DNA from 3 places in the Micromonospora tarapacensis genome. Region 1 is predicted to be linked to each of the others. Evidence: riboswitches for the same ligand, from Rfam matches in the RefSeq annotation. Region 1 holds a riboswitch; each other region holds the start of a gene.

Region 1 (9,541 bases):
CGATCTCCGCCTCCACCTCGTCCACCGGCAGGCCGAACTGCTCGACGCCGAGGGTCAGGTGCACCGGGTCGAGCTGGTCCTGGTGTTCGTAGAGCCAGTCGTGCATCTCCCAGAACCGGCCCCGCCGGCCGGCGGCCTCGGCGGCCTCGGCGGCGCGTTCCGCGTACGGGTGGAGGTTCGCGATCGGGAAGTGGCGATAGGCGAGGCGTACGGTCTCGGACCGCTGCCGCAGCACCTCCCGCAGATTGGCGTGCGCCAGACCGCAGAACGGGCACTGGAAGTCGCCGTACTGGACGAGCGTCACCGGGGCGTCCACCGGGCCCCGGAGGTGGTCGTGCTCCGTGACGGGTGTGCGCAGTCGCGCAGTGACCTGCAGTGGCGTGGTCAGCCGATCGGTCATACCCACCAGCCTCGTACCGGGCCGGGTGAACGCGGCTCACCCGGCCCGGGTGGTTCGCCCCCGGCCCGGCCTTGCCTCTCAGCGCAGCACCGGGGCGACCGCGATGTGGTTCTGCACCTCGCGGATGCCCGGGGCGGACCAGACGACCCGTTCCACCTCGGCACGTTCGGGCATCGAGTGCACCAGCCCGCTCAGCAGCACCGTGTCGCCGTGGATGCGTACCGTCACCTGCTCCGCGTCGGTGGCACGGTTGCGGGCGAGCGCGTCGACGATGCGCTGGGCCAGGACCGCGCCGTCCGGGCGTACCGGTGGCCGTACGGTGATGCCGTTGCTGACCCCGCGTACGCCGTTGAGCCGGCCGACCGCCTGTTCGGCGGCGCGGCGCTGGTACTCCCACTCGACCTCGCCGTGCAGGGTGACCCAGCCCTGTGAGACCGTCACGTCCAGCTCGTCCACCGGCACGAACGCCTGCCACTGCAGGGCGTGCTCGACCGCGGCGGCGATCTCCGGGTCGGTGCGTTCCGCGCCGCTGACCAGCCGAACCGCGAGGTCGTTGGCGACCGCCCGGACCCGGGCGACCCGGTGCGCGGCCCGCTCCGCCGCCCATTTCTTGGCGTAGCTGTCCACCCGCCCGGTCAGCGTCACCACGCCCTCGGCGACGGTCACCCCGATCTCGTGCGGCCGCAGCCGGGGCTCCCAGTCGAGTTCGTCGAGCACCGCGGACCGGATGTCCTGATCGGCGTGGTTGATCGTCGAGATGCTGGCCATCGGTCGCTCCCTTCTCGCCGGGTGGCGCGGACCGGGGCCGGGTCCGCAGCATGGTGGTCCGCCCGGCACGCACCGAGCCTGGCGGCCGTTCGGATGACTCGGCCCCACCTGGATCGGGTGAGACCCGCGCGTCCCCGGCGGTGGGCTCGGTATCGCCGCCTGCGGCCCCCGAGGCCCGGCCCAAGGCCAGCACGGCGGGGGCCCCGTCCGACCGCCATGGTCGGGCGGGGCCCGTCGAGGTGCCGCCGACCGTCGTCAGCTGGCGGGGTTGGTGGGGTCGGCGGGGGAGTCGGGCCGCTCCAGGTCGACGAACTCGATGTCGTCCGCAGCCCGGTCGCGGCTGCCGGCGGCCCGCGCGGCCGTGCCGGCGGCCCAGCCGACCGCGGCGCCGACCAGGGCCGCGCCGATCAGCAACGTCCAGGGCAGGGCGGGGCGGCGCCCGGCGAGGGCGTCGAGTGCGCGGGTGGCCCGGGTACGGGCCTCGTCGGCGGCCGATCCCACCACGTCGCCGGCCTCGTCGGCCAGGCCGGCTGAGCCGTGGCGGGCGGAGCGAGCGGTGTCGCGGATGCTGTCTCCGGCGGTGCTCACCGCTGAGACGAGGTGTTGCCATGCCTGATCCGCGATCCGTTCCGGCTTGCTGCGGTGCTCCAGCACTTTGATTCCGAACATGGTGGTTACCTCCTCGACGGTGCCGAAGCCGCTGCGCTGCTCAACGTCGGCGGCGTTGCCTGGCGTGTGGCGGTTCGCCATCGGGGGCTGTGCCCCGACCGATGGCGCCACAAACCACCTGGTAGCCGTTCTGCGACCAGGTGGTGTGATCAGTGGGAAACGACCGCGGCGACGGCCCCTCGGGCGAAGTCGTCGTCATCGTCGTCATCGTCGTCGCCCCCGCCGCCGAACCCGCAGGCCAGCATGAGGGCGAGCAGGGCACTGACGCCGGCCAGCGCAGCGAGTCTACGGAGCATTCGTGCCGTCCTCTCGTTGTACGGTCACCCGTGATGCTAGGCACACCGCGCCACCGGCGCCCGTCGAGCGGCGTCGGGAAGTTGTCGAACGGCACGCCGGGCGGGCGGGGATCTGGGCGGGCCGGCGTCGGCCCGGTACCCTGGTTCGGCGACGCCGGCCCGGCCGGGCGTCGAGCGATATGGCAGATAAAGTGCGGATAGGGGCGATTTGGCGCGCCAGTGTCCGTGAATTGCTCATCCCGAGGGGTGGCGACCGAGGCCGTCGGAGGAATACTCTCGGTCGCGGCCCGCGTACTGATGAGGCGCCCGTCGTACGGGCGAGTGGAGGTGCTCGCGTGAGCCTGACGATCCTGCAGACGGTTCGGCCCGGTGGTGTCATCGAGATCGCCCCGCGGGGCGAGATCGACGTCGACACCGCGTACGAGGTGAAAGAGGCCATTGCCGAAGTGCTGGCCAAGGGGCGTCCGGCCCGGATCGAGCTCAACATGCGGCTGGTCACCTTCATCGATTCGGTGGGCATCAGCGCGATGGTCGCCGGCTTCCAGACCGCCGAGGTCAGCGGCGTGAAACTGGTCGTCATCGAGCCGAGCCGGTTCGTGCACCGGCAGCTCTGGGTGACCGGCCTGCTCGGCCTCTTCGGTGCGCCCGAGCCGTACTACGCCGGTGCCGCCGCGGCTCGCGAGGTGCTCCCCGGCGCCTGAGCGTGCCGGCGCCCGACCGGGGCCGCAGCCCGCGGTCCTAGGGCGTGCGTGGAAGTCCCTGGCCGAGGTCGGACAGGTCGACGTCGGCCACCTCGGTGATCGCCCGGACCGCGGTCACCGTTGCGTAACCGGCGGCGAGCAGGGCCAGGTCCGTGCCGGGCTGCGCCGCCTGGCCGGGCTCCTCCAGCGAGGTGCGTACGAAGCCGTGGCCGGATTCGGCGACGGTCATCTGCACCTGGCCGAACGTCGCCAGGGTGGCCCGGCGCACCCCCCGAAGCCGGCCGAGCGGCAGATCCGGCGAGTTGACGTTGAGCACGCTCTCCCCGGGCCGGTCGGTCAACCGGGGGAGCAGGTCGAGGGCGACCCGGGCGGCGGTGGCCCAGTTCCGTTCGGCGTCGCGGACGAGGGCGGCGGCGGCCACGGCGGCGCCCCCGCTGGCCGCGGTGGCCTCGCCGGCCGAGAGTACGTCCAGCGACACCGCCATGGCCCGGCACCCGTTGGCGGCGGCGGTGAAGGCGGCACCCACCGTGCCGGAGTGCAGCACCGCCCGCCCCGCGTTGGCGCCCCGGTTGATGCCGGAGAGCAGCACGGACGGCGGCGGCCCGAACGCGCCGTGCACGGCGATGAGCGCGATGAAACCGGGCGAGCCGCCGACGCCGAACGCCGGTACCCCGTCGAGTCCGGGCAGCGGGTGCTCGTGGACCACCACCTGCCCGTCCTGCTCCACGGCGCTCATCGCGGCGCTGGTGCCGCTCGCTTCCTCGATGGGGGCGGCCACCACCACGTCCAGTCCCCGGTCCACCGCGGCCCGGGCCAGTGCCTGGATGCCGGGCGCGGCGATCCCGTCGTCATTGGTGATCAGCACCCGTAGCGTCATCGCCCGCCCGCCCGCTGGGCCAGTTCGTCGGGGGTGGTGCGCTCCTGCGCCCGGCTGCCCGCCGGCTCCAGCCGGACCCGGTCCACCAGGCCGGTGATCGAATCGAGCCGGCCGGTACCCAGTCCGTGCCGGGTGACGTTCAGCGCGCCGGCCGCCGCGCCGGTGCGGATCGCCGTGCGTACGTCGCCGCCCCCGGCGACCACGGCGGCCACACCGGCGGTCATCGAGTCGCCCGCGCCCCGTGGGTCGGCCGCCTCCAACCGGGGCATCCGCACCTCGAATGCCTCGCCGTCGACAAGCGCCAACGCCGGCTGGTCGGCCCGGCTCACCAGGACGTTCTCGGCACCGGAGGCGTGCAGGTCGTACATCGCGCGGGTGAGCTGCTCCTCGTCGTCGCCGGCCGCCCGGCCGTCGGCGATCAGTTCCTCGTGGCTGACCTTGAGGAAGAAGACGCCGGCGTCCAGGACTGCCGTGAGGTGCTCGCCGGAGAGGTCCACCACCACCCGTCCGCCGTTGGTGGCCAGGTCGGCGGCGAAACGCCGGTAGAGGTCCGCGGGGACCAGCGTGGGGTCGTTCGGCCCGCTCAGCACGCTCACCGGCGCGCGCAGCCCCTCGCCGAGCGCCAGGTTGTACAACTCGTCGAGCTCATGGCGGCTCAGCGGCTGCCCCACCACGTCGACGACCTCGCGGCGGCTGCCCTCGCGGCGGTCGTGCACGTAACCACCGCTCCCGCCGGAGTCGCGTGCCACCGCCTTGAGGTGGACCCCCTCGCTGGCCAGCAACGGCTCCAGCACCTGTCCGATCTCGCCGCCGAGCGCCGTGCACAGCACGACGTCGACGCCGAGCGAGAGCACCATCCGGGCCTGCCAGATCCCCTGCCCGCCGGGATGCAGGTGCAGTTCCGGCGCGTCGTTCGGCTGCTCGATCGTGACGGTCAGCTGTGGGGTCGGTGCGAAGACCATGACGTGCCCGCTCACCCGGCGTACCCGCGCATTCCGACGTCCCTCGGTCCGTCCATGCCCGTTCCTCCTGTTCGCGGCGAATGTCCGCTCCCCTGCTCGACGGTAACCAGGGAGGCGCGACGGCGCGCGCCGGAGGGAGGATGCCCCGCCGGGCAACGGTGGAAACGCGGCACGGGGGTGGACCGCCGACGGCAGCCCACCCCGGTGCCGTGGGGTCAGTACACCGACAGGTGAACGTGGTTGGTGTGGTCGCTGGACGGGTCACCGCGGGCGCCGCTGTACGACTTCCACCCGCTGCTGGGCAGCCAGATCTGTCTGTACCAGATCACGTAGAGCACGGCGAGTCGGTCGGCGTTGTTCACGAAGTACGCCGCCAGGTTGTTGCCGTACGTCCGGTCGCCACCCGTGGCGTCGCCGCCGAAGCCCTTCTTCTGGGCCGCGAAGTCGCAGGCCCGGCCCTTGGGGTGCTCGCCCGAACCGCCGGAGCGGTAGCAGGAGACGTACCGGGTGAAGCCGTCCGCCTTGGCCTGCTTGAGCGCGTGCAGCGTGCGGGGGGTGATGCAGCCGTTGGCCGGGGTGGGGTCGTTGACGCTGCACGACTCCGACGGCCACGAGCCGTCGGAGTTGCGGGGTGCGGGCTTGGCCGTCGGGCTGGACCCGCTGCTGCGGGAGGTCGAACGGTTCGCCCGCTCGGCCGCCTCGGCCCGCTCCGCCGCCTCGGCCCGCTCGTTGGCCACCGTCAACGCCCGTTCGGCCTGGTCCTTGCGCTTGGCCATCACGGCCACCTGCTTGCGCTGTTCCTGGACCTCGACGTCCAGGGCCTGTTTGGTCCTGCTGACCTCGTCGCGGGTGACCTGGAGTTCGCGCAGCGCACGGTCCTCGTTCGCGGCCACCGCGTCCAGCGCCGCCGCCCGGTCCATGAAGCCGGCCGGGGACCCGCTGTGCAGCAGTGCCGACGCGGCGCTCAGCCGTCCGGTGCGGTACGCCTGCGCGGCGATCTCGGCGACCTTGGTGCCCCGCTCGGCGAGTTGACTCTCGGTCGTCTTGAGCTGCTCGGCGAGTTGCTTCTGGCGCTTGACCGAGCGGTCCAGCGCGGTCCTGGCGTCGAGGTAGCCCTTGCTGGCGGCCTCCAGTTGGGCGCGGAGTGCCGGCGTGCCACCCTCGTCGTCCACGTCGCCGGGGGCCGCGCGCAGTCCCTGCGGTGCCGCGGCGGCGGGGCGGGGGCGAGCGCGACGCCCAGGGCGAGGGCGAGGGCGGCGGCGATCAGGGCCGCGGGAAGGGCGGCCGGTCTCACGGTTGCCACTGCTGGCATGCACATGTCCTTCCGTCAGCCGCCGACCGGGTTAGCTGACGGGTTCGGGACGGAAGATCCCTACCGCTGACGCGGATGCACCCCAGGAACGTGGTTCCCCGGTTCGCCCTGGCGGGCGATTAGGCGGCGGCCGCCGCCGGCACCGGTGGGTGCCGCCTGGCGGAGGCCGGGTCCGAGCGTACCGGTGCTGCTGTGACCGGTGCAGCTGATGTGACTCATGGTGTTCGCTTGTTGACTAGTAAACCAGGTCAAATCGGTGCAATGGGTCCGTTTGTTCAGGGCCGCCCGCTACCACTCGACGGCCCCGCAGTTCCCGGGGTTCGCTCGCGGCTCGATCTGGAGGGTGGCGTGCTCGATCCGGAAGTCCTCCAGCAGGGCCGCCCGGGCCGCCGCCAGGACCGTGCCGACGTCCGCGCCGGGCGTGACGATCAGGTGTGCCGAGGCCACCTCCATGCCGGAGGTCAGTGTCCAGACGTGCAGGTCATGGACGCCGGCCACGCCGGGCACCGCGGCCAGCCGGTCGTGTACCGCGGTGACCTGGAGGTGCTCCGGGGCGGCCTGCACCAGGATCCGCACCGCCGCCCGACCCAGGCGCCACGTCCGGGGCAGGATGAACCCGCCGATCGCCACCGCCACCAGCGGATCGGCCCACCACCAGTCGGTTGCCGCGATCAGCAGCGCCGCCCCGATCACACCGAGTGAACCGAGCAGGTCCGCCAGCACCTCCAGGTACGCGCCCCGCAGGTTGATGCTCTCCCGGGCACCCGGCCGCAGCAGCGCGAACGCGGCCACGTTGGCGAGCAGGCCGAGCGTCGCCACCACCAACACCGGCCCCGCCGGCACCTCGGGTGGGTCGCCGAACCGGCGCACCGCCTCGATCAGCACGTACACCGCGACACCGGAGAGCAGCGTGGCGTTGGCCAGCGCGGCGAGCACCTCCAGCCGGTAGAGCCCGAAGGTGCGCTGCGGATCGGTGTCCGCCCGGCGGGTGGCGGCGACGGCGGCGAGTGCCATGCCGATGCCCAGCACATCGGTGAACATGTGCCCGGCGTCGGAGAGCAGGGCCAGCGAGCCGGTCCGCAGGGCGGTCGCCGCCTCGGCCACCATCAGGGCGCTGAGCAGGGCGAAAGCCGCCCACAGCCGGCCGGAGTGGCGGTGTGCGGCGTTCGACACCGCGGCGTGGTGGTGGTCGTGACCCGCGCCCACCCAGACACCTTCCGCCGTCCGCCCGGCCGGGGTCAGACCTATGCCAACATCGCTATGTGTGCAACCGTTGGCGCGACCCGGCGGGAGGCGAGCTCAGCCGGCCGGGTCGATCGTGGTCAGTCGCTGGGTGGCCCGGGACAGCGCGACATAGAGGGTGCGTACGCCGGCGCCCGGCTCCGCGCGGATCTCGCCCGGTGCGACCAGGACCACCCCGTCGTACTCCAGGCCCTTGGCCTCCAGGCTGTCCACCACCTGGAGGCGATCCCCGCCGAGCCGGCCGAGCCAGGCCGCGACCTCGCCCCGGCGCGGCGCCGGGGTGATCACTCCGACGGTGCCCTCGACCTGCCCGAGCAGGGCGCTGGTGGCCGTCACGACCGTGGCCTCCAGTTCGTTTGCCGGCACCACCAGCTGGACCGGGTCGACCCCGGTGGAGCGGACGGCGGTGGGCAGCGCGAGATCCGGGTACGCCCGCCGGATCTCGGCCGCCGCCACCGCGAAGATCTCCGCCGAGTTGCGGTAGTTCGTGGTGAGCGTGAAGCGGTGCCGCCGACGGCGACCCAGCGCCTGGTCGCGGGCCCGGTCCAGCTCCTGCGGATCCCCCGTCCACGCCGTCTGCGCCGGGTCACCCACCACCGTCCACGACGCCAGCCGCCCGCGCCGGCCGATCATCCGCCACTGCATCGGTGACACGTCCTGCGACTCGTCGACCACCACGTGGGCGTAGTCGCGGTAGTCCTCGGGGCGTTCCCGGGCCGCCTGCCGGGCGGCCCGCTGCCGGTCGGTGAAGGTGCTCAGCTCGCGCACCCCGCCGGCCAGCTGGAACGGGTCCCGCCTGGCCCGGGCCGGCCGCATCGGCTTGCCGAGCAGCGCGTCCAACTCGTCGAGGAGCGCGATGTCGGCGACGCTCGGCCCGTCGGCGGCCAGCACCCTGTAGGCCTGCCCGAGCAGCCGGATCTCGGCGCCGGAGAGGAGGCCGCTGGCGTACCGGCGCAGCCGCTGCGGATCGGCCAACCAGCCGAGCACGTGCCGGGGGTGCAACCGTGGCCACCAGGCCTTGAGGAAGTCGCGGAAATCCGTCCGGTCGATCAGCTCGTCCTCGAAGGCGCGCTGCTCGGGCAGGTGCGAGATGCCGAGGCGGCGGGCCTGCGCCCAGAGCGCGGCGAGCACGCCGTCGAAGCCGGCCCGGCGCACCTCGTTACGCCGGGCGCCGCGGGGCAGCGCCCGGTCCCGGATGGCATCCAGCTCGGCCCGCTCCAGCCGCAGCAGCTGCCCCCGGTACAGCAGACGCAACTCGGTCGGGGAGCCGGGCACCGCGTCCCGGGTTGCCCGTTCCAGCACCCGGCGCATCCGCAGCGAGCCCTTGACCGCGGCCACCTCGGGCGGATCGGTGCGGGTGGCGGTCGACCCGGGGAAGAGAGTGCCCAGGGAGTGCAGGGTGGCGGTGTCCTCGCCCAGCGACGGCAGCACCGAGGCGATGTACTCGACGAAGACCGAGGACGGGCCGATCACCAGGATGCCGCCGCCGGCGTACCGGCTGCGGTCGGCGTAGAGCAGGTACGCGGCCCGGTGCAGCGCCACCGCCGTCTTGCCGGTGCCCGGACCGCCGGAGACGATCGTGACCCCCGAACCGGGGGAGCGGATCGCCTCGTCCTGCTCGCGCTGGATCGTCGCCACGATGTCGCGCATGCCCCGACCGGTGGTCCGGGACAGGGTGGCCAGCAGCGCGCCGTCGCCGACCACCGCCATGTCCGGCGGCGCGGCGTCCGGGTCGAGCAGGTCGTCCTCGATCCGGGTGACCCGCTCCCCGCTGGACTGGATCGTCCGGCGCCGGACCACGCCCAACGGCTCGGCGGGGGTCGCCCGGTAGAACGCGGCGGCGGCCGGGGCCCGCCAGTCCACCACCAGGGTGCCGGCGTGCTCGTCGCGGATGCCGAGCCGGCCCACGTGGAGAACCTGCCCGTCGTGCAGGTCGAGCCGGCCGAAGACCAGCCCCTCGTACTCCGCGTCGAGCAGGTGGCGTCGCTGCGCGGCGTGGAAGACCATCGCGTCGCGTTCGACCAGGGCGCCGAAGTTGCCGACCCGGGCGAGCCGGTAACCGTCCCGTTCCGCGCGGACCGCCCAGCGGCGCAGCTCGGCCAGCCGTGCGTACACCCGGTCGAGATGCCGTTGCTCGGCGGCGATCTCCTGATCCAGGGTGCTCTGGTCCACCGTTCGTTCTCCTCGTGACGCCGCCCGGCCAACCGCACGAGATTACGCCCCCGTGCCCACGCTGCGCGGACGGGCACCTCGTGCACGCCAGCGGCGGGCGGGTGCCCGCCGTCAGCCGTCGACGTGGTGCCGGGCGGCAACG
Region 2 (9,541 bases), 4.4 Mb from region 1:
GTGCCCGTCGTAGGTTCCGCTCGTTCCCGGTGTCCCCACCGAGGCCGGTGTCGGCCGGCTCAGGCGCCGGCCAACTCGTAGCCGGCCTCGTCGACGGCCGCGCGCACCGCGTCGTCGGTCAGCGGCTGGTCGCTGATGACGGTGACCAGGCCGGCGGCCAACTCGACCTGTACGTCCTTGACGCCCGGGATCGCGGCGACCTCGGTGCTGACCGCGTTGACGCAGTGCCCGCAGGTCATCCCCTGCACGTGATAGGTGGTGGTGGTGACCATGGCGACGCCCCTCTCCGCACCCGCCCGGTGGGGCGGGCACAACATCGAACGTACCCGCAGGGGGTATCTGACACCAGTGACGGTACCATACCCCTGGGGGGTAGGTTACGCTTGTCCGCATGACCACACCCGCGCCGATCCGCGGCTACACCGCCAGCAAGGACCAACTGCTCGCCCGGCTGCGCCGGGTCGAGGGCCAGGTGCGCGGCATCGAGAAGATGGTCGACGACGATCGCTACTGCATCGACGTGCTCACGCAGATCTCCGCCATCCAGGCCGCGCTGGACAAGGTCGCCCTCGGCCTGCTCGACGGGCACGCCCGGCACTGCATGCACGAAGGCGCCGCGGAGGGCCGCGCCGACGAGATGGCCACCGAGATGATGGCCGCCGTCGGCCGCCTGATGAAGCGCGGCTGACCGGCCCCGGCCCACCACCGCCTGCCGCGAACCGCCGACGAGGCCACGCGAAAACTGCGTTCCGAACCCGGGCTGGCTACCATTCGCACACCATGGCCAGCCGAAATCCGTGCCCTGCGGCCCGCGTCCGCCGTCCGGCCCACGCCCCCGTGAACGCCGGAAGGCCGTCCAGCGCCGTCCAGGGCTCACGGTACGCAGCCGCCATGCCACGCCCGGGCGCCTCGGGCCGCAGGTGGCCACCATCGTCCGGCAGCGCTGAACCGTCTCGCCCGTCGACACGTACTCCGTCATGAATCGTTGGGAGACACCGAATGGGCGCCGACCACACCCGTTCCGCTCCGCCCACCCCACCCCGGGTGCGGCGGATCCTTGTCGTGACGGTGGTCCCCCTCTTCCTCGCCTCCCTGGTCGCCGCCCTCGTGCTCTGGCCCCGGGACGCGCCGCGACCGGAGACCGCCGACGACACCCCGCGCTACCACGGCACGGTCACCCGGGTGGTGAGCGAGCCCTGCCCGCCCAGCCCTGAGGTTCCGGAGGGCACCCCGACCACGGCGGCAGGGCCGTGCGGCACGGTCACCGTCCGGGTGCAGAGTGGTCCGGACGCCGGCCAGGAGGTGCAGACGCCCATCCCCGCCGGGCCCGGGGCACCCCGGGTCGGGGTCGGCGACGACATCATCCTGGTCTCGCTGATCGATCCGGAGGATCCGTCGATCAGCACCTACAACGTCGCCGAGCACCAGCGCGGCAAGCCGCTGATCTGGCTCGGGGTGCTCTTCGCCGCGGCGATCGTCGCCTTCGGGCGGTGGCGGGGCGTGGCGGCCCTGGGCGGTCTGGCGGTCACCTTCGCCATTCTGCTGACCTTCGTGCTACCCGGCATCAGCTCCGGCCAGCCGCCGCTGGTGGTGGCCATCGTCGGGGCATCTCTGATCATGTTCGTGGTGCTCTACCTGACCCACGGCGTGTCCGCCCAGACCTCGGTGGCCGTACTCGGCACGCTCGGCAGTCTGGTGCTCACCGGCCTGCTCGGCCTGGCCGCCACCGGGGCCACCGAGCTGACCGGTTTCGGCAGCGAGGACGCCACCACGCTGTCGATGTTCCGCGCCGACGTCGACCTGCACGGGCTGCTGCTTGCGGGCATCATCATCGGCTCACTGGGAGTGCTGGACGACGTCACGGTCACCCAGGCCGCCGCGGTCACCGAACTGCGCCACGCCAACCCCAACTTCTCCCGCCGCGAGTTGTACCGCTCGGCGACCCGCGTCGGGCGCGCACACATCGCGTCGGTGGTCAACACCATCGTGCTGGCGTACGCCGGCGCCTCACTGCCGCTGCTGCTCCTGCTCACCGCCGACTCCCGCGCGCTGGGCCAGATCCTCACCAGCGAGTTCCTCGCGCAGGAGATCGTCCGCAGCGTGGTGGCCACCCTTGGGCTGGTTGCCGCCGTGCCGCTGACCACCGCCCTGGCCGCGGTGGTCACCACCGCCGGACGCCGCGAAGCCGTCGGCGGCGACAAGAACGGCGACCACGCCCCGGCAGCCCGCCGGCCGGCAACCGACCGGGCCGAGGCACTACACGCGCTCGGCACCCCGCCCACCCGTGACCCGTCCCCCGCCACCCACTCCGGGTGGCCCGACCCGAACAGGAGCACGGACACCGCATGGTGACACTCCTCAGCGTGACCGCCCCTGCCGATACGGCTCGTTTACGTGTCGTCGGTCACTCAAAGCGATTACGAAATGACGTATCTCGTCGGGTTCGGGGCGTAGAAGGACAGATGGACTGTCGGGTAACCTCACTGCCGGTCACCGACGAAGGCGTGAAGCGGCGCCTGCGGTGCCACCGCCCAATCGCCGTCAGGCGAGCCGGGGACCCAGGTACGTGGGGTGAATCCGCGAGAGCGGTAGGGACCACTTCCGTCCCGAACCCGTCAGCTAACCCGGTCGGCGGTCGATGGAAGGGACAACAGTGACGGCACCCCTACGCCGCTGGATGACACCCGTGGTGGCCGTGTTCGCCGCGTTCGCCGTGTTCGCCGGCCCGTTGCCGGCGACAGCCGCGCCGAACAACCCGAAACCGGCCGAGCACGACGACGACCCGCCGATGCTCAACGAGCTGATCGAGACGACCAACCGGGACTACTCCAAGGCAAAGTCCAAGCTGGAGAAGTCCAAGAAGCGGCAGCTCCAGCTGGCGGTGGAGGTCCGCCGGGCCCAGGCGGATCTCGACGAGCTCTCCCCGCAGGTCGCAGAGATCGCCACCCAGTCGTACCGGACCGGCCGGGTCGGCGCGATCGTCATGCTGCTGCAGAGCAACGCCCCCGACTCGTTCATCGACCGCGCCTCCGCGCTGGACGAGCTGAACCTGGTCAACGACAAGAAGTTGAGCGAGGTCAACGAGGTCAAGCTCCGCGCCGAGCAGGCCAAGCTCGCGCTCGACGCCGAGGTACGCGAGCAGCAGAAGCTGACCAACGACATGGCGCGCAAGAAGTCGGAGGCGGAGAAGTCGCTCCGGCTGGTCGGTGGGGTCGGCCTCACCGGCGGTCTGGTGGACGCCACCTCCCCGGTGGCCCGCGTCGGACCGAACCGGGCGTCGGACGGCGGCTGGAAGTCCGAGTCGTGCAGCCAGAACGACCCGACCACGTCGGGGTGCATCACGCCGCGGACGCTGCACATGTACAAGGAGGTCAAGCGGGTCGGCTTCAACCGGTTCGTCGGCTGCTTCCGGCCCGGCGACAGGTTCGAGCACCCCAAGGGCCGGGCCTGTGACTGGTCGTTGCAGAACAGCGGCTTCCGCCCCTGGCACAACAACGACACCCGGATCTACGGCAACAACCTGGCGGCATTCCTGGTCCGCAACGCCGACCGGCTGGGCGTCTACTACGTGATCTGGAACCGGCAGATCTGGTTCCCGGCAACGGGGTGGAGTTCCTACAGCGGCCCGTCGAACCACACGGACCACGTCCACGTCTCGCTGCTCTGAGAGCGCCCGCCAGAGCCGGCACCGAGGGCCGTTCCGCCGACCGGCGGAACGGCCCTCGCGCTCCGCTGCGGAGCCTGGGACGTGGCGGTCAGGCGGCGGGCATCACCACGCCGGCCAGGTCGGCGGGCTCCGACGCCACCGCACGCACCTCACCGGCGGCCAGCCGGTACGACATGCCCACCACCGCGCAGCGCCCGGCAGCCACCTCGGCGGCGAGTGCCGCCGAGGACGCCAGCATCGCCTCGACGGTCTGCGCGATGTGGATGTCGACGATCCCGTCCAGATCCTCCACCCCGGCGTCCTGGGCGTGACGCAGGCTGGGCACCACGGCGTCCACCACGGCCCGCAGGTGACCGGTGGGTGCGATGCCGGTGGCCACCGCCGCGCGCGCCGCCTGCACGGCACCGCACGAGTCGTGTCCGAGCACCACCACCAGCGGCGTACGCAGCACCGTCACCGCGTACTCCACGCTGCCCAGCACCTCGGGACCGACGGTGTGCCCGGCGGTCCGGACCACGAAGAGGTCACCCAGCCCGCGATCAAAGATGATCTCCGCGGCGAGCCGGGAGTCGGAACAGCCGACGATCACCGCGAAGGGGTGCTGCTCGGCCGCGACGGCGGCCCGGCGCCCGGCGTTCTGGTTCGGGTGCCGGAGCCCGTCGGTGACGAATCGCTGATTGCCGGCGATCAGCTCGGCGAGCGCCAGCCGCGGGGCGCCGGGCAGGTCTGCGGTCAGGAACTCCCGTTCCGGTCCCGGCTGCGCGCCGAGTGATCCGGGTCGGCTCATCCGGCTTCACCTCGTCTCTCGGTGGAATGCCTGGTCATCCCGGCCGACGCTGGTCGCGGGCTGCCATCACCGTCACACGCAGCGCAAGGCACGTCAAGCTATGCGTGATATACATTTCATGTGTCCGTCGGCGCTCGCCCATGGCGGGTGGGGTCGCGCGAGACGGGCGCGGCCCGAGCACCCGAACGGCAGGTCATACGATGGCGAACATGGCGACCACTGGCGAGCGGGAAAGCACCCGGAACTGGACTTTCCTCACGAACCACGCTCACGTACTACTCGCCATCGCCCGTAACCCCACCGCCCGGCTTCGCGACGTCGCGACCGAGGTGGGCGTCACCGAACGCGCCGCCCAGGCGATCGTCGCCGACCTGGAAGCAGGCGGCTACCTGCACCGCACCCGCGTCGGCCGGCGCAACGAGTACACCCTCAACCCGACCGGCCGGTTCCGCCACCCGGCGGAGGCCGACCGCCAGGTCGGCGACCTGTTGGCGCTGTTCACCAAGGAGCCGGTGACCGGCGCCGCCGATCACTGACCTGCCGACCGGGCACGAGCGACGCCGCCGACCGGGGGCGTCCGAACCGGACGACGTGGTGCGCTTCACGATCCGCGGCCGGTCGTGGCGGTGCGGTTCTCCGGCCACGGGGATAGGTTGAACCCGTGCCGTCCCTCGTGCTCGCCCGTCCGATGTGGCCGGCGACGCTGCGCGCACTGCGGGGGTTGACCCGGCTGGCCCTGGCGTCACTGGTGCTCGCCGTCGGGCTCGGTGGCATCGCGGCCGATCTGCCGGCCCGGCCCAGCACGGTTGAGCTTCCGGCCGTCGCCACCCGGCCCGCCGCGGCACCCGACCGGGTGGCCAACCCGGCCCCGGCCTGGCACGAGCGGGCGGCGACCGCGATCGCTCCATCGGCCCGCTCCGAGCGCGCCGGCACCACCCCGCCGCGGGCAGCACCATGCCGCGCCCGGTGATCGCCACGGCCATCGCCGGCCCTCGGCCCGTCGCCGCCCCGCACTCCGCCGCCGGCGAGGGCGAGCCGACGCGGCGCGGGCCACCCGCCACCTGACCGACGGCTCTCGACGGCGCCACATCCGGCGCGAGGCCCCATCGGCGCACGGCAGCACGACCCCGTCGTGCCGGCGACGCTCACCGGCCACCGGACCTCCCCCGCGACGACAAGCGGATCGGCACCAGTGAGGCGTACCCGCGCCGCTTCGGTCGACCAGCCCTCGCCGCCCCGCCCACCACAGTCGACGAACCTCAACCCGACCCCGAGGTGTTGATGATGCGAACCGCACTCTCCTCCGTCCTGCTCGACCTGCCACGGGCCGCCGCGATCTGGCTGAGCCTGCTCGGCCTGGTGACGTTCGCCGTCGCCGGCCTGCTGCTACGCCCCCGACTCCTCCGCTTCGACGCCGGCACCCGGATCCGCGAGGCCGCGCTGCCGGGCCGGCCGGCGCACTCCGACGAACAGCGCGACCAGGACCGCTGGGCCGAAGAGGTGACGGTGGCCGCCGGCCGGGCCGAGGCGACGGCACGCCGCCGACGCGACGAGTGGCTGGCCGCCCAGGACGAGGCCGAGCGGGCATGGCAGGCGTACGAGGTGGCGGAGGCCGGTGTCCGCCGGTTGTCGGGCGCCGCCGGCCTGCCCTGCCGCAGACCCCGCGCACCCCCGCCGAGTACGCCGACCGCGAGCGTTGGCTGCACCGAGCCGCCCTGGACGCGTACTGGCGGCGGGAACTGTCGGTGGAACAGCTCAGCGACGTCTTCGCGCACCGGGGTTGGGATCCCCGGCTGCACCCGGTCGAGCAGGAACTGATGCTCCGCCGGGCGGTGCGCGACCACCTCCACGCCCGCCGGCAGGACGCCCGGGAACGGGAGCAGACCGCCTGGCGGGCCGCGGAACTCGCCGCCGCCGCGGCACGCAGCCTGCGGGAGGAGGCGTCCGGTGCGCTCCTGCCGGCGGCCGAGCAGGACGAGTCCGTGCTGCCGCTGACCGCGCTCGCCGGCACCGAGCAGACCCGGGAGATCCCAGCGGTGATCGTCGGGCGGGCACCGGTCGCCGCCTACTGACCCACGCCGACCGGAACCTGCTCCGAACCGGCCGGCGGGCACCTAGCGTGGGATCGGTGTCGGAAGGACGCCGGCCGGGTATCGACCTCGCCGGGGCAGAGGAGGCCGACGTGGTCGCAGGAGCGGGGCACACGCCCGCCAAGAGAACGGACCGGAACGCCGGCCCACGCCAGACCTGGACGGCCCTGCCCTGGCTGGTCCGCTCCGCAGTGGTGTGGAGCGCCTGCCTGGTGGTCATCGCCGCCGGGTTCTATCTGCTGGCCCGGATCACGATGCTGATCACCCCGCTGGCCATCGCCGTGGCCGCCACCCTCTTCCTCGCCGCGCTGCTCGACCCGGTGCAGCTGGCACTGCGCCGGCTGCGGCTACCCGCCGCGCTGGCCGCGCTGCTCACCGTCCTGTTGCTACTCGGCGTCCTGGGTGGTGTCGGCGCGCTGGTGTGGAACATGACCGCCAGCCAGTTCGGCGAGTTGGGCGAAGAGCTGCGGCAGGGGCTGGCGCACACCCGCGACTTCGTCACCTCCACCCTTCCGGTCACCGACGAGCAGCTCGACGGGTTGCTCACCCAGTTGCGCCAGGCAATCAGCCAGCAGGAGGTCGACCCGGTCTCCAGCGCCCGGACGGTGGCCGAGGTCTTCGGCTCCGCCCTGCTCGCCCTCGTACTGCTGTTCTTCCTGCTCAAGGACGGCCGAGCGATGTGGCACTGGACGTTGCGCCGGATGACCGGGCCGAACCGGGCGATCACCGCCGAGGCGGGGCGGGTCGGCTGGCGCACCCTCGGCTCGTACAGCCGGGGCACGATGCTGATCGCCGCCATCGACGCGATCGGCATCGGCCTGGCGCTGGTGCTGCTCGGCGTGCCACTCGCCTTACCGCTGGTTTTGATCACGTTCATCGGCGGCTTCGTGCCGATCATCGGCGCCACCGTGGCCGGCGCGGTCGCGGTGCTGGTGGCGCTGGCCGCCGAGGGCCCCACCACCGCCCTGCTCACCCTGGCCGCCGTGATCGCGGTCCAGCAGATCGAGGGCAATCTGCTGGAACCGCTGGTCATGAGGCGTCAGGTGCGACTGCATCCGGTGGTCATCCTGCTCGCGGTGACCGCCGGCACCCTCATCGCCGGCATCGCGGGTGCCTTCGTCGCGGTCCCGATCACCGCCGTCGCCTGGCGCATCATCGACAGCGTGCAGCGCCAACGGCAGGCCGCCGCGGCGCCGTCCGGCCCCGGCTCGCCAGCACCGCACGACTCGCCGTCACCGGCCGGCCCACCGTCGGAACGACACCCCGAACCCGATCCGGCCTGACCGTCGCTGGCCGCCATCCGGGGCCGCCCCCGCCAGGACGGCCCGCTAGACGGTGGTGGGATGGGGGTGCAGGTGATCGTGGAACCAACCGGTTGCCGCGTCGGCGACGTGTTCCAGGGTGCCGGGTTCGGAGAAGAGGTGCGTCGCGCCGGGGATCACCCGCAGCTCGGCCGGCGCCGTCAGCCGGCTCAGCGCCTGCTCGTTGAGGGCGATGACCTGCTCGTCGAGCCCACCGACCAGCAGCAGGGTGGCGGCGCGTACCTGGCCGAGGGCGACGCCGGCAAGATCCGGGCGGCCACCCCGGGACACCACCGCACGCACCAGGTCAGCTCGCTGGGCGGCGGCGACCAGGGCGGCGGCGGCACCCGTGCTCGCGCCGAAGAGGCCGACCGGCGCCTCGCCGAGGGGCCGCTCGGTGCCCAACCAGTCCACCACCCCGGCCAGCCGGTCGGCCAGCAGCCCGATATCGAAGCGCAGCTCCGCGGTGACCGCGTCCACCTCGTCCTCGGCCGCGGTGAGCAGATCGACCAGGACGGTACCGAGCCCGCTGTCGGCCAACCGGCGGGCCACCGCCACGTTTCGCGGGCTGTGCCGGGAGCTGCCACTGCCGTGCGCGAACAGCACCACCCCGACCGGCGTAGCCGGCACCAGCAGGTCCGCCGGCAGGTTGACCTCGCCCGCCGGGATCGTCGCCTCGCCGTCGCGTACGTCCATCGCGCCTCCAGGTGACTGCCTTCACCGGCCCGGTTACCCCGGCCGGTCGACACCACGCCACCGACCCGGCACACGTTTGCGCCCGGGGGTTCCGGGTAGCCGACGGGAGACCGCAGACGGACCGGCGTCACCGGCGCCGCCGACCAGATCGCGAGGACCGTCATGCCGCATCACCACCGTGAACCCGTGCAGTCGGCCGCCGAGCGCGAGCGGCGGGAAGCGGACGCGCAGCGCGGACGGGACTGGGCGGACGACGCTGCCCAGGCGCGTTCGGCCGACGATCCGCGGGCGAGGACGCCCCACGACGCCACCGGCCGGCCCTCCCAGGGCGAACCGATCTGATCCGCCGCCCGAGAGGGCCGGCGGCACCGCCTCAGGCCGGGTCCTCCGGCAGCCGGAGCAGGGAGCGCGGCCCGGCGCCTGCTCCGGCGCCGGCAGGTCGGTGCGCGGCGGCGGGTTCGGTACGGTGACCGACTCGTCGCAGGTGATCTGGACCGGCTTGCCGTGGTGGCGCACCTCCATCACCGCGTCCGGCTCGGCGTGATGCAGGGCGTACGTCGTCTCGTGCCTGCGTACGTCGACCCGCAGCCGCATCCCGCACCACTGCACCGAGAACGACAGGCCGTTCAGCCGGCTCGCCAGGCGGGGCGAGAAGGACGGCACCCCGTCGTGGTCCCGCAACCCACCGAAACCGGCGACCAACGCGATCCACGCGCCGGCGAGCGAGGCCATGTGCACCCCGTCGCGCGTGTTCTCGTTCAGGTCGTGCAGGTCCATCAGCGCCGCCTCGCGCAGGTAACTGTGAGCCAGATCGGGATAGCCGACCTCCGCCGCCAGCACCGCCTGCGTGCAGGCCGACAGCGAGGAGTCCCGGACGGTGCGCCGCTCGTAGTAGAGGAAGTTGTGCAGCTTCTCCTCCGCGGTGAACGCGTCTCCCCGCCAGTGCATCGCCAACACCAGGTCGGCCTGCTTGACCACCTGCTTGCGGTACAGGTCGAAG
Region 3 (9,541 bases), 2.8 Mb from region 1:
GTCCACGCCGCCGTCGGCGCGATCCAGGGTGACGTGCTTCTCGATGAAGCAGGCCCCGAGCGCCACCGAGGCGACCGGCACGCCGATGCCCGGGGTGTGGTCGGAGAGGCCGACCGGCACGCCGAACGCGTCGGACAGCACCGGAATGCGGCGCAGGTTGCTGTCGGCGGGTGGCGCGGGGTAGGAGGCGGTGCAGGCGAGCAGCACGATCCCGCCAGCGCCGCCGTCGCGGGCGGTGCGCACGGCGGCGTCGATCTCGGCCATCGTGGCCATCCCGGTGGAGATGACCATCGGCTTGCCGGTGGCGGCGACCAGCCGGATGAGCGGCAGGTCGACCAGCTCCGACGACGCGATCTTGTACGCCGGGGCGTCCAGCTCCTCCAGCAGCTCCACGGCGGAGGCGTCGAACGGGGAGGAGAAGACCGTCAGCCCCCGCTCGCGGGCCCGCTCGAAGATCGGCCGGTGCCACTCGTACGGGGTGTGGGCCCGCTCGTAGAGCTGGTACAGGTTCTGGCCACCCCACAGCTCGTGCCCGCCGGAGATGCGGAAGGCCGGGGTGTCGACGTCGATGGTGATCGTGTCCGGCCGGTAGGTCTGGAGCTTCAAGGCGTGCGCGCCGCTGGCCGCCACCGCGTCCACGATGGCCAGTGCGCGCGCCAGGTCGCCGTTGTGGTTTCCGGACATCTCGGCCACCACGAAGGGGCGTTCCCCGGTGCTGACCAGGTGTGGCCCGATCTTGAGCGTCGTCATTGTGATCCGTTTCCGTGCGTCTGTACCAGCGTTCGGTCGTTCGTCGTGCCGTCCGGGGCCGGGCCGGCCGCGTCGCTCGGTGCGGCGCGGGACGCGGGTTGGCGCAGCCGCCCGGCCAACCGGTGAGCCCGGCGCAGCGCCGAGTAGGCCAGGTAGCTGTCGCGGCCGACCAGTCGGTGCTTGAGCCCGGACACCCCGCCCGGGCGGGGATAGCCGCCGCTGGGTAGGTACCGGCGGTAGTGCGCGGCGACCCGCCGGAAGAAGTCCCGGCGCAGGTGCGGGTGCAGCCGGTCGTCGTTGCCCACCACCACCAGGAAGTGGTTCACCATCAGGTCGAACAGCTCGGCGTGCCAGCGCCCGTCGGGATGCCGCTGTCGCAGCCAGGCGAAGAGGCGATCGTACTGCTCGAAGGAGTCGAAGTGCCGGCCGCTGCGGGTGGAGGTGATGGCGCCCTGACGACCCTGACGATAGAGATAACAGACCCGGTCCAGCACGGAGATCCGTTCCGCGCCGATCAGCAGCGGATGGCTGAACGGGATGTCCTCGTACCATCCGGGGTGGAAGCGCAGCCCCGACTCGGCCATGAACTCCCGGCGTACCACCTTGTTCCAGGCGGTGTGCTGCACCCGCAGCAGTTGCGGCCGGTCGGTCAGCCGGGCCACGCCGGAGATGTCGTGCAGCAGCCGACTGCTGGAGTCCACCTCCTGCCGGCCGGATTCGTGCACCCGCAGGTGGTCGATCATCATCACGTCGGGGCGGTCCGCGCGCAGCCGCTCCAGCACCGCCGGGATCGTCCCCGTGGGCAGCCAGTCGTCGCTGTCGACGAACCAGACGTACCGGCCGGTGGCCACGTCCAGGCCCGCGTTACGGGCCGGTCCCAGACCGACGTTGCTGTCCAGGTGCAGGACGCGCAGCCCGGGGTGCTCGGCGGCGTACTCGCGCAGCAGTTGCCCACACCGGTCCGGCGAGGCGTCGTCCACGGCGATCACTTCCACCGCCGCCGGCTGGCCGGCCGGAATGTCGGCGTGGATGGAGTCGAGGCACTGTTCCAGGTACGCCTCGACGCCGTACACCGGCACGACGACGCTCAGCAGCGGCGTTGGCGACGGCTGAAGGACCACGTCCGCCACCTTCGACTGCCCGGGTGGACGGGCCGGGAACCCGAAGTGACCAGGGGTGGTGGATTGTTTGAACAGCATATGCGCTACAGGTTAACGGCGGATGACCCTGTTTCCCCAGTAGGTAGCAGAAGGGAGTTCGGCGGGCGACGGACGAGCGTGACGCCGGGTGCCGTCGATCGGGGCGGTTGGGGGCCGGCCGGGCGGGTAGGGTGCCCGACGGGCGGCACCGACCCCGGTACGGCCGGGCGGCCGGCGCCCGGCTGCCGACCGGCGGGCGGGAGAAGCCGGCGGGCGGGAGAAGCCGGCGGGCGGGAGAAGCCGGCGGGCGGGAGAAGCCGGCGGGCGGGAGAAGATGGACGTGGACAGGCCGTTGCGGACAACCGCGAGCGGGGCATGACGAGCAGTGTTCTCGCCGCCCCCACGACCGCCAGTCCCGGACGGACGGACGCCGACCGGCTCCCCTCGCTGACCGGCCTGCGGTGGATAGCCGCGCTGCTGGTCTTCGGCTTCCATGCCGGCACCATGCGGATCATCGCCGAGCCCGGTCCCCAGGCGGTGGTCGGCGAGATATTCACCCTGGGCCTGTCCGGGGTGCAGTTCTTCTTCGTCCTCAGCGGCTTCGTGCTGGTCTGGTCGGCCCGGCCCGGTGCCTCCCGGCGCCGGTTCTGGCGGCGCCGGTTCGCCAAGGTCTATCCGAACCACCTGGTGCTGTGGGCGCTGGCCATGCTGGCGGCGCTCTGGTTCGCCGACCCGATCAACCCGGTGGCCGCGCTGGAGAATCTCCTCCTGCTACAGGCGTGGGACCCCCGGCCCGGCCACTTCTACAGTGTCAACAACGTGAGCTGGTCGCTCTCCTGTGAACTGTTCTTCTACCTGTGCCTGCCGCTGGCCCTGCCGGCGGTGCGGCGGGCCCGGCCGTGGCTGTTGTGGGCCGTGGTGATCGCGGTGCCCCTGCTGATCCTGGCGCTCTGGCCCGGCCAGGCGCTGGTGCCGGAGCAGAGCCGCTGGTGGTTCACGCAGGTTTTCCCGCTGGTCCGGTCACTGGAGTTCTGGATGGGCGTGGCCGCCGCCGAGCTCATGCTGCGGGGGCGCTGGCGGGGGCCTCGGCTGCCGGTCGCCGGCCTGATCTTCGTCGCCACCTGGGTGATGGCCGCTCAGTGGATCCGGGCCGAACTCTGGGCGGCGCTGCTCTCGGTGGCGTACGTCCTGCTCATCGCCGCGGCGGCGGACGCCGACGTGCACGGGCGGCGCTCGCCGCTGCGCTCGCGCCCGATGGTCTGGCTCGGCGAGGTCTCCTTCGCCTTCTACCTCGTGCACGTGTTCGTGATCATGACGATTCTGCGGCTCACCGGCGACTGGGGAACGGGCCTGCCGGGCTGGTGGGGGCCGATCGCCGTGATCGGCTTCCTGCTGTTCACGCTGGCGCTGGCCGCGCTGCTGCACCGCTACGTGGAACAGCCGATGATGCGCCGGCTGGCACCGAGCCGAGCGGCACCCGGTGGATCCGCGCGACCCGGGGCACCACGACAGCGGACCCGCGACGACGCCCGCCCGGCGGGCGCCGGGCGGCGGCCGACCATCCATCGGGGACGGTGAGTCGGAACTGTGCTGACCTGCGGATATCGACGCCGGTGGCGACGCGCCGACGACGCGCGACACGCCCGGTGGCGGTGTGTTCCGGCCGTCCCGACGGTAGCGTGACGAGGTGCCTCCCGCCGCGCCCGCCCGTCCTCTGTGGTGGCTCGCGCGCTGGGCCGCGCGGCTGCTGACCAGGTTCGCGGTCGCCACCGCCTTCACTCTCGGTGCCTGGGCGACGCCGGCCCACGCCGCACCCGTCGAGCCGCTCGCCCCGACGGGCTGTGCCCGGCCGCCGGCCGCGGCCGGCGTGCCGTCGGCTTCCGCCGGGTGGGACCGCGCCGTGCGGCACGAGCCGGCTGGCCCCGCGGCGTCGACCCGCCGCGGCGGCGTCGACGACGACCTGGCGGGCGCGCCCGCGATGCCGCCTGCGGTGGCTGACCGGCCTCGGCCGCCGGTGCTCGCGACGATCGCCGCCGCGGTCGCCCCGGCCCCGGCGGCGGTCGTCACGGTCGCCCACCCGACCCGCGGCCCGCCGCACCCTGACTCAGCGGACCGTTCCGTCGCGGTCCGACGCCCGCGTCACCGTCGCGCTGCACCGCCGCCGGCCCGCCCACGTGGTGGCCCCGCCACCCGTCGGCCCGGCTCCCGACCCAGCGTGGTCCGCGCCTCGTGGTCACGCCTCAGCGTGGTCCGCGCCTCGTGGTCACGCCTCAGCGTGGTCCGCGCGCCGTGGTCACGCCACAGTTGGTCCGCGCGTCGTGGTCACGCCACGACGATCCGCTGCCGGTACGGCCGCCGTTGCCGTACCGATCCCCCCGAGGTGCCGCCATGGAGAAGACCGTCGTCTACCAGTTCCTGATCGGGGTGCCGCGGGCCGCCGCCATCTGGTCGGTCCTGCTCGTGCTCGCGCTGGGCATGCTCACCGCGCTGGTCGCCCGCCCCGAGCCGGTCCAACCCGCCGACGAACCCGCCGGTGCGGTCGAGGATCCGGCCGCGACGGAGGCAGCCGACCTGCGTCGCTACGCCGGCGAGGTGGCCGTGGCGGCGATCGGGGCCGCGCACAACGCCCGCCGACGGAGTGCGCAGTGGCGGGCCGCCCAGACGGACCTGGACCGGGCCTGGGCCGGCTACGACGCGGCGGAGTCAGCGGCCCGGCGGCTGGTCGCCGCCGGGCGGCTGCCCACGCCGCGGACGCCCCGCACCCCGACCGAGTACGCCGCCAGGGAGCGCTGGCTGCGCCGTGCCGCGATGGCGGCACACTGGCGGGGAGACCTGACCGCCCGGCAGCTCAGCGACGTGCTGGCGGGCCGGGCGGGCTGGGATCCCCGCCGCCACCCGGCCGAGCAGGAGGCCGTCCTCGCCCGGGTGGTCCGCGACAGCCGCCGGGCCGTCTACCGGGCTGCCGCCGAGCGGGAGCGCGACCGGTGGCGGGCGGCGGAGGTTGCCACCGAGGCGGCCCGTACGCTCTCCGCCGAGGCGTACGCCGCCGCGGAGCGGCTCCGGCCGGACCTTCGCCCCGCCCCGCGCCGGGCGGCTGCCGGTCGTCCGGCGGGGATCCTGCGCTGGCGGCCCGTCCGACTGGGCTGAAATTCCGTGACCCGGGTCACACCTACCGAAGAATCGGTCACTCGGCGTGGTCGTGGCGATTACTGCCGTAATTTCCGTCGGCATTGTCCGCCGGCCATCCGGTTGCCACCCGGAGGCGCCCGGAACGCCGTGAATCCCATTGGGCGACGGCAGTTCCCGGATATCCGAAAATTGCTGAGCCGGATCATGTTTAGGCAGCTCATCTGGGGTTGGCTTCGAGGTGACTGGTCAGTAGTGTCGGCGCGTCCGGTGCGGTAACCGATCGCAGGAAGCGACGCCGCACCGACCCGCTCAATCGTGGTCTCACGAACCGGGGACCCACTGCACCACTGGGGTGAATCCGCGAGCCTCGGCCCGCGGTAGGGCGATCTTCCCGCCCGAATCCGTCAGCTAACCCGGTCGGCGGTGTCGGAAGGAGTTCCAACCTCGTGCAGTTCGTGGTGATCCCCCCGTTGCTCCCCCGCCTCCACGGCACCGCGGTGCCCGCACTCGCCGGCCCGGCCGCCGCGAGCTGACCCCGGTCACCGTCGTCGCCCGGTGTCCCCGGGCGCACCCCTCGAACGGCCCATCCCGCTACCCGGGCGGTCCGTCGGCACCCTGTGTGCCGATCCGACCGTCGCGGAGCCGGTGCGCCGCTCGCCCCTGTCTCCCGTGGAGGATTCCGTGAACCACCCCCTCAAGCGTCAGCTGCGCCGGCTGGCCACCAACCGCCCTTACCAGGTCGCCGCCGCATCCGCCGTCGCGCTGGTGCTGGCGACCGGGACCGGTGCCGCGCTCGCCGGCACCGAGGACACCCCGACCACCGCGCACACCACCGCCGTCGCCGAACTGCGCGGTGACACCGCGGCGTCCCGCAACCAGGCCCGGACCGAGGCCACCACGTCGACCGCCGCGCCGAGCAGCGCCGCGCCGAGCGGCGCCGCGCCGAGCGGCGCCGCGCCGGCCAGCCCCACCGCGGCGCCGTCGCCGGAGGCCACCCCGGCCTCGCCGGAACCCGAGCTGACCAGCAAGAAGGCGGCCCCGAAGCCGCCCGCGTCGAAGGTCCTGGAGTACGCCTACCAGGCCCAGACGAACGGGTACTACTGCGGCCCGGCGGCCGTGCGCAACGCGCTCAGCGCCGCCGGTGTCGAGCGCAGCCAGGACGCCCTGGCCGCCCAACTCGGCACCACGTTCGCCGGCACCAACTCGGCCGAGGACACCACCCGGGTGCTGAACGCCGTGGTCGAGGGCAGCCCCTACGAGACCACGATGATCCGGGGAGGCGCGGCGACCCCGGCCCAGATGGACACGCTTCAGGCCGACATCGTCGCCGCGATCACCGACGGGCGGGGCGTCGTGGTGAACGTCGCCGGCAGCGTCACCGACACCGACGGCGGCTGGCACTCCTTCCCCGGCGGCCACTACATCGCCGTGGTGGGTTACCAGGACTCCGGCCGGCTGGTGCAGATCGCCGACTCGGCCAACGCCGGCTACCCGTCGTACTGGGTGACCACCATCGACCTCGCCAACTGGGCCGCCACCCGCGGCTACTCGGCCTGATCCCGGCCGGGCGACGCCCGGCCCTGCCCGCATCCGCTCCGCGAGCACGCGAAAGCCCTCGGCCAACTGGCCGAGGGCTTTCGCGATGAGACGTCAGGCGCGCGGGCCGTGCTGCTTCGCCAGCCCGACGAAACTCGCCCAGGCGGCGGGGGCGAAGGCCAGCGTGCCGCCGTCGCGGTCCTTGGTGTCGCGCACCAGCACGACGTCAGTCAGGTTGTCGGCGACCTCCACACAGTCGTTGCCGCTGGAGCCGCTGCGGGTGGACTTGCGCCAGGTCGCGCCGTTCAGATCCATGGCTTCACAATATCCTTCATCAGCTCGATCGACTGGCGGCCGGACAGTGCCTCGTTGCGCACCGCCTCCCACCGGGACAGCAGGGCACTCAGGTCGTCGTCCTTGTCGACCAGGACGCCGCCGAGTTGGGTGTCCAGACTACCCACCCAGCCGCCGTCCGCGCCCCTCGCCAGGATGAAGGGGCCGGTCAGCCCGGCATGCATGCCGACGCCGGCGGGCACCAGGTGCACGCTGATGCTGGGCCGTGCGGCGAGGTGGATCAGGTGGTGCACCTGCTCGACCAGCACCTCCTGTAGGTCCTCGTCGACCCGCCGCAGCACCACCTCGTCGATCACCGCGACGAGCTGGGGCGGGTCGTCCTGCTCCAGCACCGCCTGCCGGGCCATCCGGTTGGTGAGCCGCCGCTCCACCTCCTCTTCGGTCAGCGCGGCGTCGGTCCGGATCACCGCGCGGGCGTAGCGCTCGGTCTGGAGCAGCCCCGGCACCAGCGTCGGCTGGTAGCAGCGGAGCTGCCGGGCGTTGCGCTCGGCCTCCAGGTAGGGCAGGAACCACGAGGGCTGGCGCAGCACCTCCGCCGTGCGCAGCAACTCCTCGAACATGCCCCCGGTCTCCAGGACCTCGTCCGCCCGTTTCGCGTACGGCCGGTCGAGGGCTCGGGTGCCCACCTCCACAGCGGACACCAGGGACGCCGAATAGTTCGTCCGCCGGCCGAACTCCTCCTGGTTCATGCCCGCCGCAGTGCGCAGCCGGCGAAGCTGCGCGCGGATCAGCTCGTGCAGGTCGGAAGGCTGCTCACGTTCCATGTCTCCTCCACCGGGCCTGTCAAGATCGCCAAGGGGCCACCCAGGGCCGGATCGGGGCACCCGGACCCCGCCCTGGCCGGCGTCGATGCCTTCCGACCGTAGTGCCGTCCTCACCAGACTGTCACGCAGCGGGGCCGCTCCCATCCAGAGGGGACGGGGCGGTTCTGTCCCGGGGCCGCCCGGGCGCCTTCCCCCGCGTCCGGGCGGCCCTTCCGATCGCTGACTGGGAGGTCGATGTGCGTACCCGGGTTGCCTGGTATCAGTGCCCGACGACGCTGCTGCCGGTGTACTCGCCGGAGCGGCACGAGCAGCGCGGCACCCGCCTACCGCCGCCGCTGCGAGACCCGCGGTCGCTTCAGCGGGGCCCGCAAATGTCGTGGGGCCCGCAGCTGCCGTGGGGCCCGCAGCTGCCGTGGGGCCCGCAGCTGCCGTGGGGTCAGCAGGTGTCGTGGGGCCCGCAGCTGCCGTGGGGTCAGCAGGGGGACACGGGGTTGCCGCAGCGTCGGCGTGGCACGCACCTGCCGGAGTGGATGCGTGAGCCGACCCGGCCGCTGCCGATGCCGCGTCCGGGGCGTCCCGGTTGGCTGACGCCGGGGCAGCAGTGGCGGGCCAACGGGGGTCGGTGGTGACCGCTGGCGGCTCGGGTCCGATCACCACCCGACTCTTCGCTCCCGAGCGGGGCCCACGTCCGCAGCGTCCGCACGCCCGTGGTGGCGAGGTGCCGCACACCCCGTTGCGGCCGATGTGGTGCTGCCGGGCCGACGGGCAACCCTGGCCCTGCGGGCAGGCCCGGCTGCTACTGCGCGTCGAGTACGACGGGAACCTGCCCGGCCTGTCCATCTACCTCGCCGGCCTGATGTACGAGGCGATGCGCGACCTCTACCGCCTCAACCCGCACGACGGCCCGGAACCCGCCACCCTGTTCACCCGCTTCGTGGCCTGGACCCGCCGCCCCGCATAGCGACCCCGCCACCGCGCATGGCGTCCCCGCCACCGCGCATGGCGTCCCCGCCACCGCGCATGGCGTCCCCGCCACCGCGCATGGCGTCCCCGCCACCGCGCATGGCGTCCCCGCCACCGCGCCGACCGCCACCCGTCGCCCCAGCCACCCACCGGTCGCCCCGCTGCCGGCAGGTCCGCCGAGATCTTGGACAGTTTCCGTTCGCGAAGAACGGAAACTGTCCAAGATCTCGTGCTTCTCGCGCCGTATCAAGCTGGGCGATGGCCGCGAGCACGGGCCTGCTGGCCGGGCCGGCCAGGGCGTTGGAGATCGGTACGGGCACCGGCCAGGCCACCCGTGACCTGCTGGCGCGCGGCTGGCAGGTGGTCACCCTGGAACCGGGGCGGGAACTGGCGGCGGTGGCCCGTCGCGTGCTCGCCGGCCGTGGGGACGTGCGCGTCGTGGTGTCGTCCTTCGAGCGGTGGGAGGCCGGCGACCAGAAGCCGTTCGACCTCGTCTTCGCCGCCATGTCGTGGCACTGGCTGGATCCGCAGGTCGCCTACCGCCGGGCCGCCGAGCTGCTGCGCCCCGGCGGCCACCTGGCGATCGTCGCCACCGAGCACGTGTCACCACCGGGCGGCGACGACTTCTTCCACCAGGTCGAACGGATCTACGACGTACCTGACCCTGCTCTCCACCTACTCCGGCCGCATCGCCGCGACACCCTGGCAGCGGAAGACGTTGTTCACCGGCATCCGCGACATGATCGACGCCCGCCCGTCGGCGACGGTACGCAAGCACTACCTGAACACGCTCCAGATCGCCGGCCGGATCAGCTGATCCCCGGCTGCCGGGTACGAGGATCAGCAGAGCGGTGTCGACAGGACGACCTCAGGTGGCGGGGGAGAGGGGCGCACCGGTCGCGGCGC

Evidence for each region. Region 1 has a riboswitch for cyclic di-AMP ahead of KIF24_RS07350 (coiled-coil domain-containing protein). Riboswitches for the same ligand answer to the same signal wherever they lie in the genome.
Region 2: another riboswitch for cyclic di-AMP. It lies ahead of KIF24_RS27440 (coiled-coil domain-containing protein); the one in region 1 lies ahead of KIF24_RS07350 (coiled-coil domain-containing protein).
Region 3: another riboswitch for cyclic di-AMP. It lies ahead of KIF24_RS19940 (C39 family peptidase); the one in region 1 lies ahead of KIF24_RS07350 (coiled-coil domain-containing protein).

The regions. Positions count from the first base shown of each region.
Region 1 is NZ_JAHCDI010000004.1:285,545-295,085, forward strand. It holds gene KIF24_RS07315 (DsbA family protein) at 1-388, opposite strand, end outside; gene KIF24_RS07320 (BON domain-containing protein) at 479-1,168, opposite strand; gene KIF24_RS07325 (hypothetical protein) at 1,424-1,837, opposite strand; gene KIF24_RS07330 (hypothetical protein) at 1,987-2,133, opposite strand; gene KIF24_RS07335 (STAS domain-containing protein) at 2,469-2,834, shown strand; gene surE (5'/3'-nucleotidase SurE) at 2,872-3,699, opposite strand; gene KIF24_RS07345 (PfkB family carbohydrate kinase) at 3,708-4,688, opposite strand; partial or broken gene KIF24_RS07350 (coiled-coil domain-containing protein) at 4,889-5,985, opposite strand; cyclic di-AMP (ydaO/yuaA leader) riboswitch at 5,990-6,121, opposite strand; gene KIF24_RS07355 (cation diffusion facilitator family transporter) at 6,274-7,191, opposite strand; gene KIF24_RS07360 (HelD family protein) at 7,285-9,399, opposite strand; gene KIF24_RS07365 (alpha/beta fold hydrolase) at 9,511-9,541, opposite strand, start outside.
Region 2 is NZ_JAHCDI010000004.1:4,686,207-4,695,747, forward strand. It holds gene KIF24_RS27425 (heavy-metal-associated domain-containing protein) at 60-272, opposite strand; gene KIF24_RS27430 (metal-sensitive transcriptional regulator) at 392-688, shown strand; gene KIF24_RS27435 (YibE/F family protein) at 1,000-2,352, shown strand; cyclic di-AMP (ydaO/yuaA leader) riboswitch at 2,519-2,650, shown strand; gene KIF24_RS27440 (coiled-coil domain-containing protein) at 2,654-3,667, shown strand; gene KIF24_RS27445 (carbonic anhydrase) at 3,756-4,454, opposite strand; gene KIF24_RS27450 (helix-turn-helix transcriptional regulator) at 4,655-4,990, shown strand; gene KIF24_RS27455 (hypothetical protein) at 5,116-5,424, shown strand; gene KIF24_RS27460 (hypothetical protein) at 5,739-6,272, shown strand; gene KIF24_RS33550 (hypothetical protein) at 6,200-6,526, shown strand; gene KIF24_RS27465 (AI-2E family transporter) at 6,583-7,827, shown strand; gene KIF24_RS27470 (dienelactone hydrolase family protein) at 7,873-8,541, opposite strand; gene KIF24_RS27475 (hypothetical protein) at 8,704-8,883, shown strand; partial or broken gene KIF24_RS27480 (glycoside hydrolase family 65 protein) at 8,915-9,541, opposite strand, start outside.
Region 3 is NZ_JAHCDI010000004.1:3,081,436-3,090,976, reverse strand. It holds gene pseI (pseudaminic acid synthase) at 1-750, opposite strand, end outside; gene KIF24_RS19955 (glycosyltransferase family 2 protein) at 747-1,871, opposite strand; gene KIF24_RS19950 (acyltransferase family protein) at 2,265-3,467, shown strand; gene KIF24_RS19945 (hypothetical protein) at 4,278-5,036, shown strand; cyclic di-AMP (ydaO/yuaA leader) riboswitch at 5,315-5,456, shown strand; gene KIF24_RS19940 (C39 family peptidase) at 5,688-6,575, shown strand; gene KIF24_RS19935 (DUF397 domain-containing protein) at 6,669-6,869, opposite strand; gene KIF24_RS19930 (helix-turn-helix domain-containing protein) at 6,860-7,672, opposite strand; gene KIF24_RS19925 (hypothetical protein) at 7,909-8,301, shown strand; gene KIF24_RS19920 (hypothetical protein) at 8,298-8,633, shown strand; partial or broken gene KIF24_RS35135 (class I SAM-dependent methyltransferase) at 8,651-9,208, shown strand; partial or broken gene KIF24_RS19915 (CDP-glycerol glycerophosphotransferase family protein) at 9,504-9,541, opposite strand, start outside.